One region of the Pseudomonas sp. N-1-13 genome, then DNA from elsewhere that is predicted to be linked to it. Evidence: predicted binding sites of a transcription regulator. Region 1 holds the regulator's gene; each other region holds the start of a gene.
The links. Region 1 encodes FliA, which starts transcription of late flagellar genes. Its sites were predicted from a motif close to CTAAAGTTTNNNNNNNNNNNGCCGNTAA; they were not measured.

Region 1 (3,397 bases):
ATGTTCGGATCGATCTGAAAATTGACAATCGCGCTGTGCAGTTCACGCGTGAGCTTGCCCACTTCCTGATACAGACCGCGGTCACGGGTCTGGTTGAGCTCATGGATCATTTGAACCGCATCGCCAAAGCGGCCTTTCTCAAGGCTGTCGACCAGTTCGCGGGCATGTTTTTTCAGGGTCGATTCGAAATCACCCATTGAAGATTCGTTATCCATAGCTCCCCCGTGGCGCCGTTAACCGATGCGTTCGAAGATTTTTTCGATCTTCTCTTTCAACGCCTGGGCCGTGAAGGGTTTGACCACGTAGCCGTTCACACCGGCCTGGGCCGCTTCGATGATCTGCTCGCGCTTGGCTTCGGCAGTGACCATCAGCACCGGAAGGTGCTTGAGTTTTTCGTCGGCGCGCACATGGCGCAGCAAGTCGATACCGGTCATGCCGGGCATGTTCCAGTCAGTCACCAGAAAGTCGATGCTTCCGCTGTTGAGAACCGGAATGGCAGTGGTGCCATCGTCGGCCTCGACCGTGTTGGTGAACCCAAGGTCACGCAACAGGTTTTTTATGATCCGCCGCATCGTTGAGAAGTCATCAACGATGAGGATTTTCATGTTCTTGTCCAATTCGACCTCCAAGCAGTCTTAAACGCGCCCAGCACCTGAACGCGCCATTTCAATCAATCCGGCACAACACTCGACAACGGTCTGGAGGACAACAGAGAAAGACTGGCTCAGCACATGCCAGGCCAGCCTCGTTCGCAGTGTCCCCACACTGCTGTCAGCGCGCTCGCCACTCCCCCAAACGCCCCCGCAAACGGGCCGCGCACTGGCTGTGTAACTGGCTGACCCGCGATTCGCTGACACCCAGGACCTCACCGATTTCCTTGAGGTTCAGCTCTTCGTCGTAGTACAGCGCCAAGACCAGTCGCTCACGCTCCGGCAAATTGGCAATCGCATCCGCCAGCGCGCTCTGGAAACGCTCATCTTCCAGGTCACGCGATGGCTCCATGTGAGCACTCGCGCCGTCCTCGTGCAGCCCTTCGTGTTCGCCGTCCTGCAGCAGGTCGTCGAAACTGAACAGGCGACTGCCCAAGGTATCGTTCAAAATCCCGTAATAATCATCGAGACTCAATTGGAGTTCGGCCGCAACCTCGTGATCTTTAGCGTCACGCCCGGTTTTAGCTTCAATGGCGCGAATGGCGTCACTGACCATGCGGGTATTGCGATGCACCGAACGCGGCGCCCAATCACCCTTACGGACTTCATCGAGCATCGCCCCGCGAATGCGAATACCGGCATAGGTCTCGAAACTGGCGCCCTTGCTCGCGTCGTATTTGTTCGACACTTCGAGCAGGCCGATCATGCCCGCCTGGATCAGGTCTTCAACCTGGACACTGGCCGGCAACCGCGCCAGCAAGTGATAGGCGATACGCTTGACCAGAGGCGCGTATCGCTCAATCAATTCGTACTGGGCGTCCCGTGCCGATTTCTTGTAGAGATGGTTGTAACCGCTGGCTGTCATAACACGGGCCCTGCTGTTTGTTGCACGAGACGCTCGACGAAAAACTCCAGATGCCCGCGAGGGTTGGCTGGCAGTGGCCAGGTATCAACCTTCTGGGCAATAGCCTTGAACGCCAGTGCGCATTTGGAACGGGGAAAGGCTTCATAAACCGCACGTTGCTTCTGGACGGCCTTGCGTACGCTTTCGTCGTAGGGCACAGCGCCGACGTATTGTAGGGCGACGTCCAGGAAACGATCCGTGACCTTTGTCAACTTGGCGAACAGGTTGCGACCTTCCTGCGGGCTCTGGGCCATGTTGGCCAGGACGCGGAAGCGGTTCATGCCGTAGTCACGGTTCAATAACTTGATCAGGGCATAGGCGTCGGTGATGGACGTCGGTTCGTCGCAGACCACCAGCAAGACTTCCTGGGCAGCGCGTACGAAACTGACGACCGAATCACCGATACCGGCAGCGGTGTCGATCACCAGCACATCGAGGTTGTCACCGATGTCGCTGAAGGCCTGGATCAGGCCGGCGTGTTGAGCCGGGGTCAGGTGAACCATGCTCTGGGTGCCCGAGGCAGCCGGCACGATGCGAATCCCGCCCGGCCCTTGCAGCAGCACGTCGCGCAGTTCGCAGCGGCCCTCTATCACGTCCGCCAGCGTGCGCTTGGGCGTGAGCCCCAGCAGCACGTCGACGTTCGCCAGGCCCAGGTCGGCGTCCAGCAGCATGACCCGTCGGCCAAGCTCTGCCAGAGCCAGGGACAAGTTCACTGACACGTTAGTCTTGCCGACGCCACCTTTGCCGCCGGTCACCGCGATCACCTGTACGGGATGCATGCTGCCCATGTTCGTTCTTTACCTTGTCTTACTTAGACGGAGGCCACATTACTGGCTGCGCGCTCGCATGAAGGAACAATGCATGGCAGACCATCGATGTAGGTACAAAAAATATTCATGATTACCTCAGCCGACCTGCTTGGTCGGGCTGTGGTAGATATCAGCGAACATATCAGCCATGGCTTCTTCGCTGGGTTCTTCCTGCATTTGCACACTCACGGCACGACTGACCAGTTGATGACGGCGCGGCAGATGCAAATCATCCGGGATCCGCGGCCCGTCGGTCAGGTAGGCCACCGGTAAATCATGACCGATCGCCAGGCTCAACACCTCGCCCAGGCTTGCCGTTTCGTCCAGCTTAGTCAGGATGCAGCCGGCCAGCCCGCAGCGTTTGTAGCTGTGGTATGCGGCGGTTAGAACCTGTTTCTGGCTGGTGGTTGCCAACACGAGATAATTTTTTGACCGGATCCCACGCCCGGCCAGGCTTTCAAGCTGCATGCGCAGGGCCGGATCGCTGGCTTGCAGGCCGGCGGTATCGATCAGCACGACGCGCTTGCGCAGCAGCGGTTCCAGCGCCTGGGCCAGGGACTGGCCCGGATCCACATGGGTCACCGACACATTGAGGATCCGGCCCAAGGTCTTGAGTTGTTCCTGGGCACCGATACGGAAACTGTCCATGCTCACCAGGGCGATGCTCTGGGCGCCGTACTTGAGTACATAACGCGCCGCGAGCTTGGCCAGGGTGGTGGTCTTGCCCATGCCGGCCGGGCCGACCATGGCAATGACGCCACCTTCTTCGAGAGGCTCGACTTCCGGTGTGGCGATCATCCGCGCCAGGTGCGCCAGCAACATGCGCCAGGCCTGACGAGGTTCTTCGATATCGTTGATCAGCGCCAGCAGGTCGCGGGACAACGGACCGGACAGGCCGATGCGTTGCAGGCGACGCCACAGGTTTGCCTGGGCCGGACGGTTGCCTTGCAACTGGTTCCAGGCCAGGGAGCCGAGCTGAACTTCCATCAGTTCACGCAGGCTGTTGAGTTCGAAGCGCATCGAGTCCAGGGCGC
Region 2 (3,397 bases), 1.2 Mb from region 1:
CTTTCAAATCGACACTTAACAAGCCCAACAAACCGGTGCCCATTCCTGCCTGCGCCATATCTGAAAAGCTCTTCATCCCGGCGACAGGATCACCCGTATGCTTTTCGATGATATCTAAAATTTTTTTGGCCTGTTGCTTGTCCTCAATACAATCACCCAAACGGGTACCTGCATGCCCCAATGCCCTCTCGTGAACATCTCTCAGAGGGGCGAGATGCGGCTTATCGTTGAGCTTGGCAGAAGAGAGTAAAATCGCGCGAATATACTCATCATCCTTGGACTTTTTTTGGTTATGCAGATCGCAGGATGGAACAGTGATCAACCCGCCTCGTTTACCCTTGAAAAAGAAGCTTTGCGGAGGCACATGCTCCCACCCCGTAAAATCCCCCTCGCAGTGATAGCAGTGCAACTGACCGGCTTGGTTTTTGCTCATTCCGTTTGCCTCCTTGTCAACTTCTAACGCCAAAAGCTCCAGGGACAGCTATCCATGTCTGTTGGCAAAGCATGGATCCTACAACGGCTAGATGGCTATACGCCATCGCCCTGCTTCACGTTGCGCCGAGCCAGTGTCCGACGCCAGCGGAGCGTATCGTGCCCAAAGCTGCATGGAGGACAGAACGTCGTATCAGGGCTCGCGCTGATTGGGCACTGTAAATGGATTTAGGTTGGACAACGCCGGCGCGAAGCAAGCCAGTCAAACCGCCTCACCTTTACGATGAAACGCCTGCCCCAACACCGCCAAGCGTTCGGCCAACGGTGGCAGGCACTGGCTGCTCCGAGTCAGAATGCCAATGTTATCGGCGTTGCGCTCAGCGACGGCCTGGACACTTTGCAAGCGCTCATTGATGCCCTTCGAGGCCTCGGACTGTTCCTGGGTGGTGCTGGCGATCAGGTCGTTGAAGTGGTTGATCGCCGCGATGTCCTCTACCACTGCATGCAGCAGTTGCGAGGCGAGTTGGCTGGCCGATACGCAGCGTTGTACCCCTTCCTGGCTGTCTTGCATGGCGAGGGCTGCCTGACGGCTGCCCTGTTGCAGCTTGGCGATGATCTGCTGGATTTCCGTGGTGGACGTCGAGGTCTTTTGCGACAGGGTCCGGACTTCGTCCGCCACTACCGCAAAACCGCGTCCCTGCTCCCCGGCCCGGGCGGCCTCGATGGCGGCGTTGAGGGCCAGCAGGTTGGTTTGTTCGGCGATGCTGTTAATGACGTCCAGCACCTGGCCGATCTGTTGCGCCTGCTCGGCCAGGCCTTGCACGGTTTCGTTGGTCAAGTTGAGGCGACCGGCCAACTCGACAATCTCCTCGCGGCTCTGGTCAACGGTGCTGCGCCCGCGGCTGACCTGTTCACTGGCTTGGCCGGCCCGTTGTACCGTCTGGCCGACATGCCCGGCAATGCTGTCCATGGCCTGGACCAGATGGCCAATCGCGCCGCTCATCTGTGCCACCTCATTGAGCTGATGCCTGGCGCCGTGTTCCAGTGTCTGACCGACTTGAGAAAGGTCCTGACCCAAGTCCGAAAGGTTGCGGGTATCGCGAACCACGCCGTCTACCAGGTTGGTGATCTGCTGCAGGAAATGATCGAAACGCTCGGACGAAGAGACTTTGTCCCCCCGGTTGCGCTGGGTCTGGGTGTCACTGCTCAACTGCATGGCGGCGGCCAGCACTTTGTCGAGCACATCCTGGTTTTCCGTGGCATCGGCCAGGCTCTGGTTCGCCAGGTAAATCAGGATCACGCTTTCCACCACCACGTAGAAGGCGTGGATGAAAATCATGGTCCAGCCGCCATGGTTGGCCATGACGAACACCGGATAACCCTGGTGCTGAAGCCAGTGAAAACCGACGTGGTGAATAGCGATAGTGGCGGCGGCCACGATGATCGGCAGCCAGTCACGGTAGAACGTCAGCACCGCCAACAGTACGAAAATCCCGAAGTGGAACTCGATCACGCCATGGGTCTGGTTGATGTGCAAGGCGGCCATGACCATCAGCGCCACGGCGATGACACAGCGCATGGCCCGGGTGCCGCCCAGGCCGCGATAAAGCACGGTGGTCAGCAGACAGGTCGTCGCCCCTATCAGCAGCGCCTGGCTGAAGGTGGAGTGCAGGAAGGCCAGGCACAGGGAGTAGACAAAAGTGAGCCAGAGTAACCCCAGCATGATGCGATCAGCTTTACGGTAGTGATCGTTAAAGCGCACGGGCGATGTCATGGGGGCTGTCCTTTTCGGGGGGCTTGGAGGGTCCGTTACCAATGCTGGCTTCAAGCCTTATCGGCGTGTCGGAATCGAACTGTAGCCGATTCCTCCTGGTTAGTGGCACTACGCCATCTTCCTTTTTTCACTGATCTTTGCTTTATGATGTTCGCCATCTCATTCCCAGACCTGATGGAACCCCCATGACTTTCGATTTCGACACGGTATTGGAGCGCCACGGTACCGGTAGCACCAAGTGGAGTCGCTACCCCGCTGACGTGTTGCCCATGTGGGTGGCTGATATGGACTTCCCTGCTCCGCCGGTGGTCATCGACGCACTGCACAAACGCCTCGAACACCCCATGCTCGGCTACAGCGTGGCCCAGGACTCGCTGCGCGCCGCCATCGTTGCGGACCTCTGGAACAAGTACGCCTGGCGCGTCGAGCCTCAGCAGATCGTCTTCCTGCCGGGTGTCGAACCAGGCTTCAACATGGCGCTGCACGCCTTGGTGGAGCCTGCGCAGAACGTTGTGGTACAGGTGCCCAATTACCCGCCGCTGCGCAATGCCCCTGCTCACTGGCAACTGAACAAGGTTGAACTGCCGTTCAACCCGCTCAACGGCGAATTCCACACGCCCCTGGCCGCGCTGCGTGACGCGTTGCAGGGTGGCGGTGCGCTGTTGCTGAGCAACCCTCACAACCCGTTGGGCAAGGTGTTTGCCCGGGGAGAACTCAAGGCCGTGGCGGATATCTGCCTGGAGCAGAATGCCTGGATCATCTCTGACGAAATCCATGCCGAGCTGTGCTTCGACGGTCGTGTGCACATCCCCACCGCCACCCTCAGCCCGGAGATTGCCGAGCGCACCATCACCCTGATGTCGGCCAGCAAGGCCTACAACATTGCCGGGCTGAAAACTTCATTCGCCATCATCCAGAACGCCAAGGTCCGCGAGCGGGTTAACAGTGCCCGGGCCGGCATGGTCGACAGCGTCAACGCCCTGGGCCTTGAAGCGACCCGCGCGGCCTACAGCGAAGCTGGCCCGTGGCTGGAAGAATTGAAGGCTTACCTGCAAGCCAACCGCGACTATCTGGTCGACGCCGTAAAGACCCGCCTGCCGGGCATCACCATGACCGTGCCCCAGGGCACTTACCTGGCCTGGCTGGATTGCTCGGGATTGGGGCTGGACGACCCGCAGGGCTTTTTCCTGA
Region 3 (3,397 bases), 2.8 Mb from region 1:
AACGGTTATGAATATGAAGTTGAACTGAGAATGGCCGATGGCACAGAGTGGGATGTAGACTTTGACGCAACTACCGGCAAAGTCCTGAGCGACAAGCAAGACCGTTAATTGGTCACTAAAATGAGCCGCGCAACCTCAGGGTTGCGCGGCTTTTTTGCATCTATCGACAACTACCGCTAACGACCGTCGACCGTCAGGCACTCAACCGCGCCGTCACTTCATTCAACTGCCCTGACAAACCGTGCAGGTTCCGACTCGCGGCTTCGGTGCGCTGTACATTGTCCAGGTTAGTGCTGGCGATGCAGGTGATTTCGGTCAGGTTGCGCGAGATATCTTCAGCCACCGAGGTCTGCTCTTCTGCGGCAGTGGCGATCTGACGGTTCATGTCGCGAATCGCTTCCACGGCCTGGGTAATGCGTTCGAGCATCACACCGGCCTGAGTCACCTGCTCCACGCTCTCTTCACTGCGCGACTGACCGCTCTCGATGGCCTGGGCTGCGTCCACCGCACCGGTTTGCACGGTCTGGATAATCTGGTTGATCTCGATGATGGACGAGGCGGTGCGCTGGGCCAGACTGCGCACCTCATCGGCAACCACCGCGAAACCGCGTCCAGCCTCGCCAGCCCGGGCCGCTTCGATGGCAGCGTTGAGGGCCAACAGATTGGTCTGCTCGGCGATACCGCGGATGACTTCCAGCACCTTGCCAATGCGCCCGCTATCGGTTTCCAACTGGCGGATGACTGTGGCCGTGTTGGCGATTTCACCGCGCATGCGGGTGATGGTATGAATGGTCCCTTGCATGACCTTCTCGCCCTGCTGCGCCGAGTGATCGGCGTCATCGGCGGCCTGTGCCGCGTCGGCGGCATGGCGAGCGACTTCCTGGGCGGTGGCGGACATTTCGTTCATCGCCGTCGCCACCTGGTCGGTGCGTTCGAATTGCTCGCTGGTGCCTTGGCTCATCAGGCTGGCGATGGCATTAAGCTCGCCGCTGGCACTGTCCAGTTCCGTGGCACTGCGCTGCAGACGCGAGAAGGTTTCGGCGAGAAAGTCGCGCAGGGTATTGGCGGCCAGCGCCAGGTCACCCAATTCGTCCTGCCGGTTGCTGACTACCCGCTCGGCGAAACGGCCGCGACTCAGTTGGGTCACGTATTCGATCAGGTTGCGGATCGGCTGCACCAGGTTGCGATTGACCAGCCACAGGCTGAACAGCCCGATCAGCAGGCCGGAAACCAGCATGATCACGGTGCCCAGCATAATCGTGCGATCGGCACCGGCACTGATCTGCGCCGATTGTTCGCCGGCAAGTTTGCGCAACTCCACCACCAGCGCACTCATTTGCTCGCTGGCCGCGCGGTCCACACCTTTGACCGCCGCATCACCCGCCGCCGCATCGCCGCCCGCCGTCACAAACGCATCACGGCCCTTCTGGTAGGCCGCACCCAATTGACGGTGTTCGTCTCGCAGACCCTCGATCCGAGTCTTGATGGGTGTCGCAACCCCTTCAAGGGCGATCAACTGGCCAAGAATACCCTGGACATCGTGCTGACGATCTTCGAACTGCTTCCAGTATTTAGCCAGGTCTGCCGGCTGCTTGCCGCGCAGCAGAACGTTTTTCCATTCCTGGACCTGCACCTTGAATTGCAGGTTGGCCTCATCGATCAACTGCGACGCACGCAACGGGCCATCGATCAGGTTGCGATAGTTCTGGACGCCGTTGGAGAGGAAATGGAAAGACGCCAGGGCAATCAGCAACATCGCCAGCAGGCTGCCACTGAGCAAGGCGAGAATCTGCGCTCTCAGGGATTTTTGTAGAAACATGGAGGGAAATCTCTTGAAAAGAAGAAAGAGCCAAGCTCACGGACGACACGTCCCGACCTCCATGTTCGTGGTTTGCAGTGTCGCAACCGAATGCGGGATATGTACAAACCATCGACCCGCCGGGCGTATTCTTGAGCCTTCGCGACGACCGGTAGCGGGCGTTTGATGATTGGACATGTCCTGTCCAGACAAGCCCTTTTGTCGCCGCAACGGAACTTAAAAGTCTTTTTGTCATTTCTTCTGCTGTATCCTGCCCAAGCTTTGTAAAAGCGCGGATCTACCAGATCTACCAACAGACTTTGCGAGGAGCGCGATATGCACGAGATTCCTAATCTCCCCTTCCCTAGCCTGCACGAAACTGAGCAGACGACCCCGCTACAAGCCGGAGGGCAACCAGACGCCCAGCAACCCGAGCCCAAAGAAGCCACTGAACGCCGCCAGGCCGACAGCGAAGACTGATTCACCCGCACGACCAGACCGTGTGGAAAGCGCTAAGATGCGCTTTCCACACTGCCTGAATCCTGAGCCCCCCATGACCGATGACCCTACCTTCAGCGAAGCCCAAGCCAGCGTCCTGATCGGCACCGCCGAAAAGATGGTCGATATCTGGACGCGCCTTTCCCCAGAGAAACAAGCCGCCCTGCTGGCACGTTTTGGCACTGAAGAAAACGCCCTCGCTGCATTGGTCACCACGCACCTGGTGGCCGGACAAGACGGCAACCCAGCGCCATCCGACAAATAGTTTTACTTTTCCACGCTTCACGGTCGCAGGCACCGCTATCATAAGCAGCCTATCTATCCTGCTGCTCCGTGGACTCTTTACCCATGCCAGATACCCAGCGCCCCTTGGCGGTCACGCTGCAAGTCGTTTCCATCGTTCTGTTCACTTTCATTGGCTACCTGAATATCGGCATTCCCCTCGCCGTGTTGCCCGGGTTCGTCCACGGCGAACTGGGTTTTGGCGCGGTGATCGCCGGGTTGGTAATCAGCGTCCAGTACCTGGCCACCCTCCTCAGTCGTCCTTATGCCGGACGGATCATCGACAACCTGGGGAGCAAGCGCGCGGTCATGTTCGGCCTCGCCGGTTGCGGGCTGAGCGGTGTGTTCATGCTGGCGTCTGCCTGGACGTCAAACCTACCGACGCTGAGCCTGATCAGCCTGCTGATCGGCCGCCTGGTGCTGGGCAGCGCCGAAAGCCTGGTAGGCTCGGGATCGATTGGCTGGGGCATCGGCCGGGTCGGCGCGGCGAACACCGCCAAGGTGATTTCCTGGAACGGTATCGCCAGCTACGGCGCGCTGGCGATTGGCGCGCCGTTGGGGGTGTGGCTGGTGAAATCCCTGGGGCTGTGGAGCATGGGCGTCAGCATTATTTTGCTGGCGTTGCTGGGGCTGGCGCTGGCCTGGCCGAAAACGGCGGCGCCCATTGTCACTGGCGAACGGCTGCCTTTCATGCATGTTCTCGGACGCGTCCTGCCCCATGGCTGCGGCCTGGCCCTGGGCTCCATCGGTTTTGGCACCATCGCCACGTTCATCACCCTGTATTACGCCACGCAGCAGTGGGACAACGCAGTGCTGTGC
Region 4 (3,397 bases), 1.5 Mb from region 1:
TCGGTCAGGACCATCAGCATGTGCGCCAACTGCGAGGCAATCAACGGCCCTGCCAGCCGCAGGATAGCCCACAGTTCGATTCGCACCGGATGCCGCATGATCATCACACTCCATGTTCAAACAAGGCTGTAAAACGGCGATTCTCGGCGCTCTCAGCGGTTTGCACAAAAGGATAAAAGCGATCACTGGCATGATTAAAACTCATGCTGATAACTTTCTGATAGGGTGCGTAAATATCGCCATAGGAGCTTTTCCCGATGTCTCGTCGTCTCCCTCCTCTTTATGCGTTACGGGCATTCGAAGCGGCGGCGCGATACAGCTCGTTCACCCGGGCGGCCGAAGAACTATCGATTACTCAAAGTGCCGTCAGCCGGCATATTCGTACACTCGAAGAGCACTTTGCCTGTCGGCTGTTCCAGCGCAGTGGTCGCAACCTGCAGTTGACCGAAGCGGCGCGGTTGCTGCTACCGGGCGTGCGTGAGGGTTTCATGGCGCTGGAACGGGCCTGTCATACCTTGCACGGCGAAGATGGCATCCTGCGCATGAAGGCGCCGTCCACGCTGACCATGCGTTGGCTGTTGGCACGCCTGAGCCGCTTCCGGCATCTTCAGCCCGGCAATGAAGTGCAGCTGACCAGCGCCTGGATGGACGTCGATTCAGTGGACTTCAACACCGAGCCTTTCGATTGCGCGGTATTACTGGGCAACGGGCATTTTCCTAGCGACTGGGAGGCAAGCTTGCTGTTTCCCGAGGAGCTGATTCCGGTAGGCGCACCGAACCTGTTGAACGACCAGCCCTGGGATGTGGCGCGGTTGGCCAGCGCAGAATTGCTGCATCCCACGCCGGACCGTCGTGATTGGCGCAACTGGCTTTCGCGCATGGGTCTGTCCGATCAGGTCTCGCTCAAGGGCGGGCAGGTGTTCGATACGCTGGAACTGGGCATGATCGCCGCGGCGCGCGGCTACGGCGTGTCCATGGGTGATCTGTTGATGGTGGCCGAGGACGTGGCCCAAGGGCGCTTGAGTCTGCCATGGCCTACCGCCGTCGCCAGCGGCGAGCACTATTACCTCGTCTGGCCGAAAACCCGTCCAGGAGGTGAACGTTTGCGCCGTCTGAGCGATTTTCTCCAGGGCGAAGTGAAGGCCATGCAATTACCCGACGTAAAGCGTCTGGGCTGAATCGTTGAAGCGCCCGTGCTAGCCACTTGGCATTATTCCTTCCAAAGCGCTCAAGTATTCGGTTTCGCCGCCGAATGTGTGGGAGTAGTACTTTCGTATTAGAAAGGGACTGCCTACATATCACCCGAATAAAATTGCCGAGTGTGCGACGTGATCAGGATGATCCGGTCACTTGGCTAGGAGCCGTCATGTCTCAACCTCGTGCCCGAATCGCCTCACAGCTGGGCCTAGCCCTTGCCGTGATACTGGCGATCGTGATCTCCGGCAGCACCGTCTTTGCCCTGCGCTCGCTGGACTCCGCCAACCTCGCGACCCGTGAAGAACACCTGGCCAGCGAAGCGCGTCTGATGGCCGACCAGCTCAATACGTTCCATGGCACCCTGCGTGAAAGCACGCAGCGATTGAGCGGGCTGTTCGATAAACGCTTCAGCGCGGGGCTGAGCGTGCACCCGGATGAGCCGGTCGCGGTGGCAGGCGTGCAGGCTCCAACCCTGAGACTGGGCAGCGAAGTGCTGAACAACAACTTCAAGGAAGTTGATGAGTTCAGGCAGACGACCGCCGGAGTGGCGACAGTGTTCGTGCGTAGCGGCGACGATTTCATCCGCGTGAGCACTTCGTTGACCAAGCAGGACGGTTCGCGGGCGATCGGCACCTTGCTCGACCGTGCCGGCCCGGCTTATGCCCCGGTCATGAGTGGGCAGAGCTACATTGGTCGGGCCCTGCTTTTCGGGCGCTTCTACATGTCGCAGTACACCCCCGTACGCGATAGCAGCGGTAAGATCATTGCCGTGTTGTATGTGGGATTCGATTACACCGACGCACAGAACGCCCAGTTCGAGAACCTCAAGCGCTTCCGTATCGGTCAGACCGGTTCGCTGGCGGTACTGGATGAGCAAAACAAATGGTTGGTTCCGCCAGCGGGTGTGCAGGCGCTGGAGCAGGCGACCGGGACCATCAAGGAGTTGGTCAAGAAGCCAGGCAAAGGTGTGTTCTGGAGCGATACCGCTGAAGATTTCTACAGCGTTGCCGTGCCGTTCGAGGACGGTCCGTGGGCGGTGGTGGCGAGCATGCCGAAAGCCGAGATTCGCGCCGTGACCTGGAGTGTCGGTACGCAACTGGCTATCGGCAGCTTGCTGGCCATGTTGCTGGCCGTGGGCTCGGCGGTGTGGCTGCTGCGCAGCAAACTGGCCCCGCTGGGCGATCTGGTGCGCCAGGCCGAGGCGCTGGGCGCCGGCGACCTGAGCGTGCGTCTGAATGTGTCGAGCCACGACGAAATCGGTCAGTTGGCCCGTGCCTTCAACCAGATGAGCCAGGCCCTGTCGACCATGGTCGAACATATCCGCAAGGCCTCGCAAGAGGTCAACAGCCGCGCCCAGGCCCTGTCCGGGTTGTCCAGCGGGGCCTATGAGGGCATGGAGCAGCAGTCCGGCGAAATCACCAGCATGGCTGGCGCAGTGGAAGAGTTCAGCGCGACCTCGTTGAACATCGCCGATAACATGGGCAATACCGAACGCCTGGCCCAGGATAACGCCCAGCAAACCCGCATCGGTCGTACGTCGATGGATGAAGCATCCTCGTCGCTGGAGCAAATTGCTGGCGCACTGAACAGCACTGCCACGGTCATCAACACCTTGGGCCAGCGCTCCCAGGAAATCGGCGGCATCGTCGGGGTGATCACCTCGATCGCCGAGCAGACCAACCTGCTGGCGCTCAACGCGGCCATCGAAGCCGCCCGTGCGGGTGAGCAGGGTCGGGGCTTTGCCGTAGTGGCTGACGAAGTTCGTAGCCTGGCGTCCCGTACCCGTCAGGCCACTGACGAAATTTCCGGCATGATCAATAGCATCCAGCAGGAAACCGGTAACGCCATCAGTACGATGGAGAAAGGCAACTTGTTGATGCAAGAAGGCTTGTCGCGCAATGCCAATGTGGCCTCGGCCCTGGCGCGCATCGACGAGCAAAGCCGCTCGGCAGGCCAGCAATTCGCGGCGATCACCACCGCCACTCAGGAGCAAAGCAGCACCGCGACCCTGCTCAGCAGCAACCTGCAAAGCATCGCCATGGCCAACAGCGAACAGCGCGAAGTGGTCTCGAACCTGGCGATCACCGCCAAGGAACTGGAAAAACTGGCGCAGGACCTGCGCAAAGAGGTTGACCGGTTCCGCTGAGGCGTCCTGCAGACTCATCGCGAGCAAGTTCACCCCAGATCCCTCTGGGAGCGA

Region 2: the regulator FliA is predicted to act here: its motif matches at 2,264-2,291, upstream of AC3I65_RS12505 (methyl-accepting chemotaxis protein).
Region 3: the regulator FliA is predicted to act here: its motif matches at 1,928-1,955, upstream of AC3I65_RS20015 (methyl-accepting chemotaxis protein).
Region 4: the regulator FliA is predicted to act here: its motif matches at 1,228-1,255, upstream of AC3I65_RS00575 (methyl-accepting chemotaxis protein).

What each region holds. Positions count from the first base shown of each region.
Region 1 covers NZ_JBYNRI010000001.1:1,600,172-1,603,568, reverse strand. Annotated here, with positions in the region: gene AC3I65_RS07375 (protein phosphatase CheZ) at 1-215, opposite strand, end outside; gene AC3I65_RS07370 (chemotaxis response regulator CheY) at 234-605, opposite strand; gene fliA (RNA polymerase sigma factor FliA) at 772-1,515, opposite strand; gene fleN (flagellar synthesis regulator FleN) at 1,512-2,342, opposite strand; gene flhF (flagellar biosynthesis GTPase FlhF) at 2,460-3,397, opposite strand, start outside.
Region 2 covers NZ_JBYNRI010000001.1:2,759,798-2,763,194, forward strand. Annotated here, with positions in the region: gene AC3I65_RS12500 (hypothetical protein) at 1-433, opposite strand, end outside; gene AC3I65_RS12505 (methyl-accepting chemotaxis protein) at 695-2,206, opposite strand; gene AC3I65_RS12510 (MalY/PatB family protein) at 2,392-3,397, shown strand, end outside.
Region 3 covers NZ_JBYNRI010000001.1:4,449,517-4,452,913, forward strand. Annotated here, with positions in the region: gene AC3I65_RS20010 (PepSY domain-containing protein) at 1-108, shown strand, start outside; gene AC3I65_RS20015 (methyl-accepting chemotaxis protein) at 194-1,819, opposite strand; gene AC3I65_RS20020 (hypothetical protein) at 2,135-2,278, shown strand; gene AC3I65_RS20025 (hypothetical protein) at 2,316-2,561, shown strand; gene AC3I65_RS20030 (MFS transporter) at 2,645-3,397, shown strand, end outside.
Region 4 covers NZ_JBYNRI010000001.1:128,349-131,745, forward strand. Annotated here, with positions in the region: gene AC3I65_RS00565 (NorM family multidrug efflux MATE transporter) at 1-98, opposite strand, end outside; gene AC3I65_RS00570 (LysR substrate-binding domain-containing protein) at 258-1,178, shown strand; gene AC3I65_RS00575 (methyl-accepting chemotaxis protein) at 1,367-3,343, shown strand.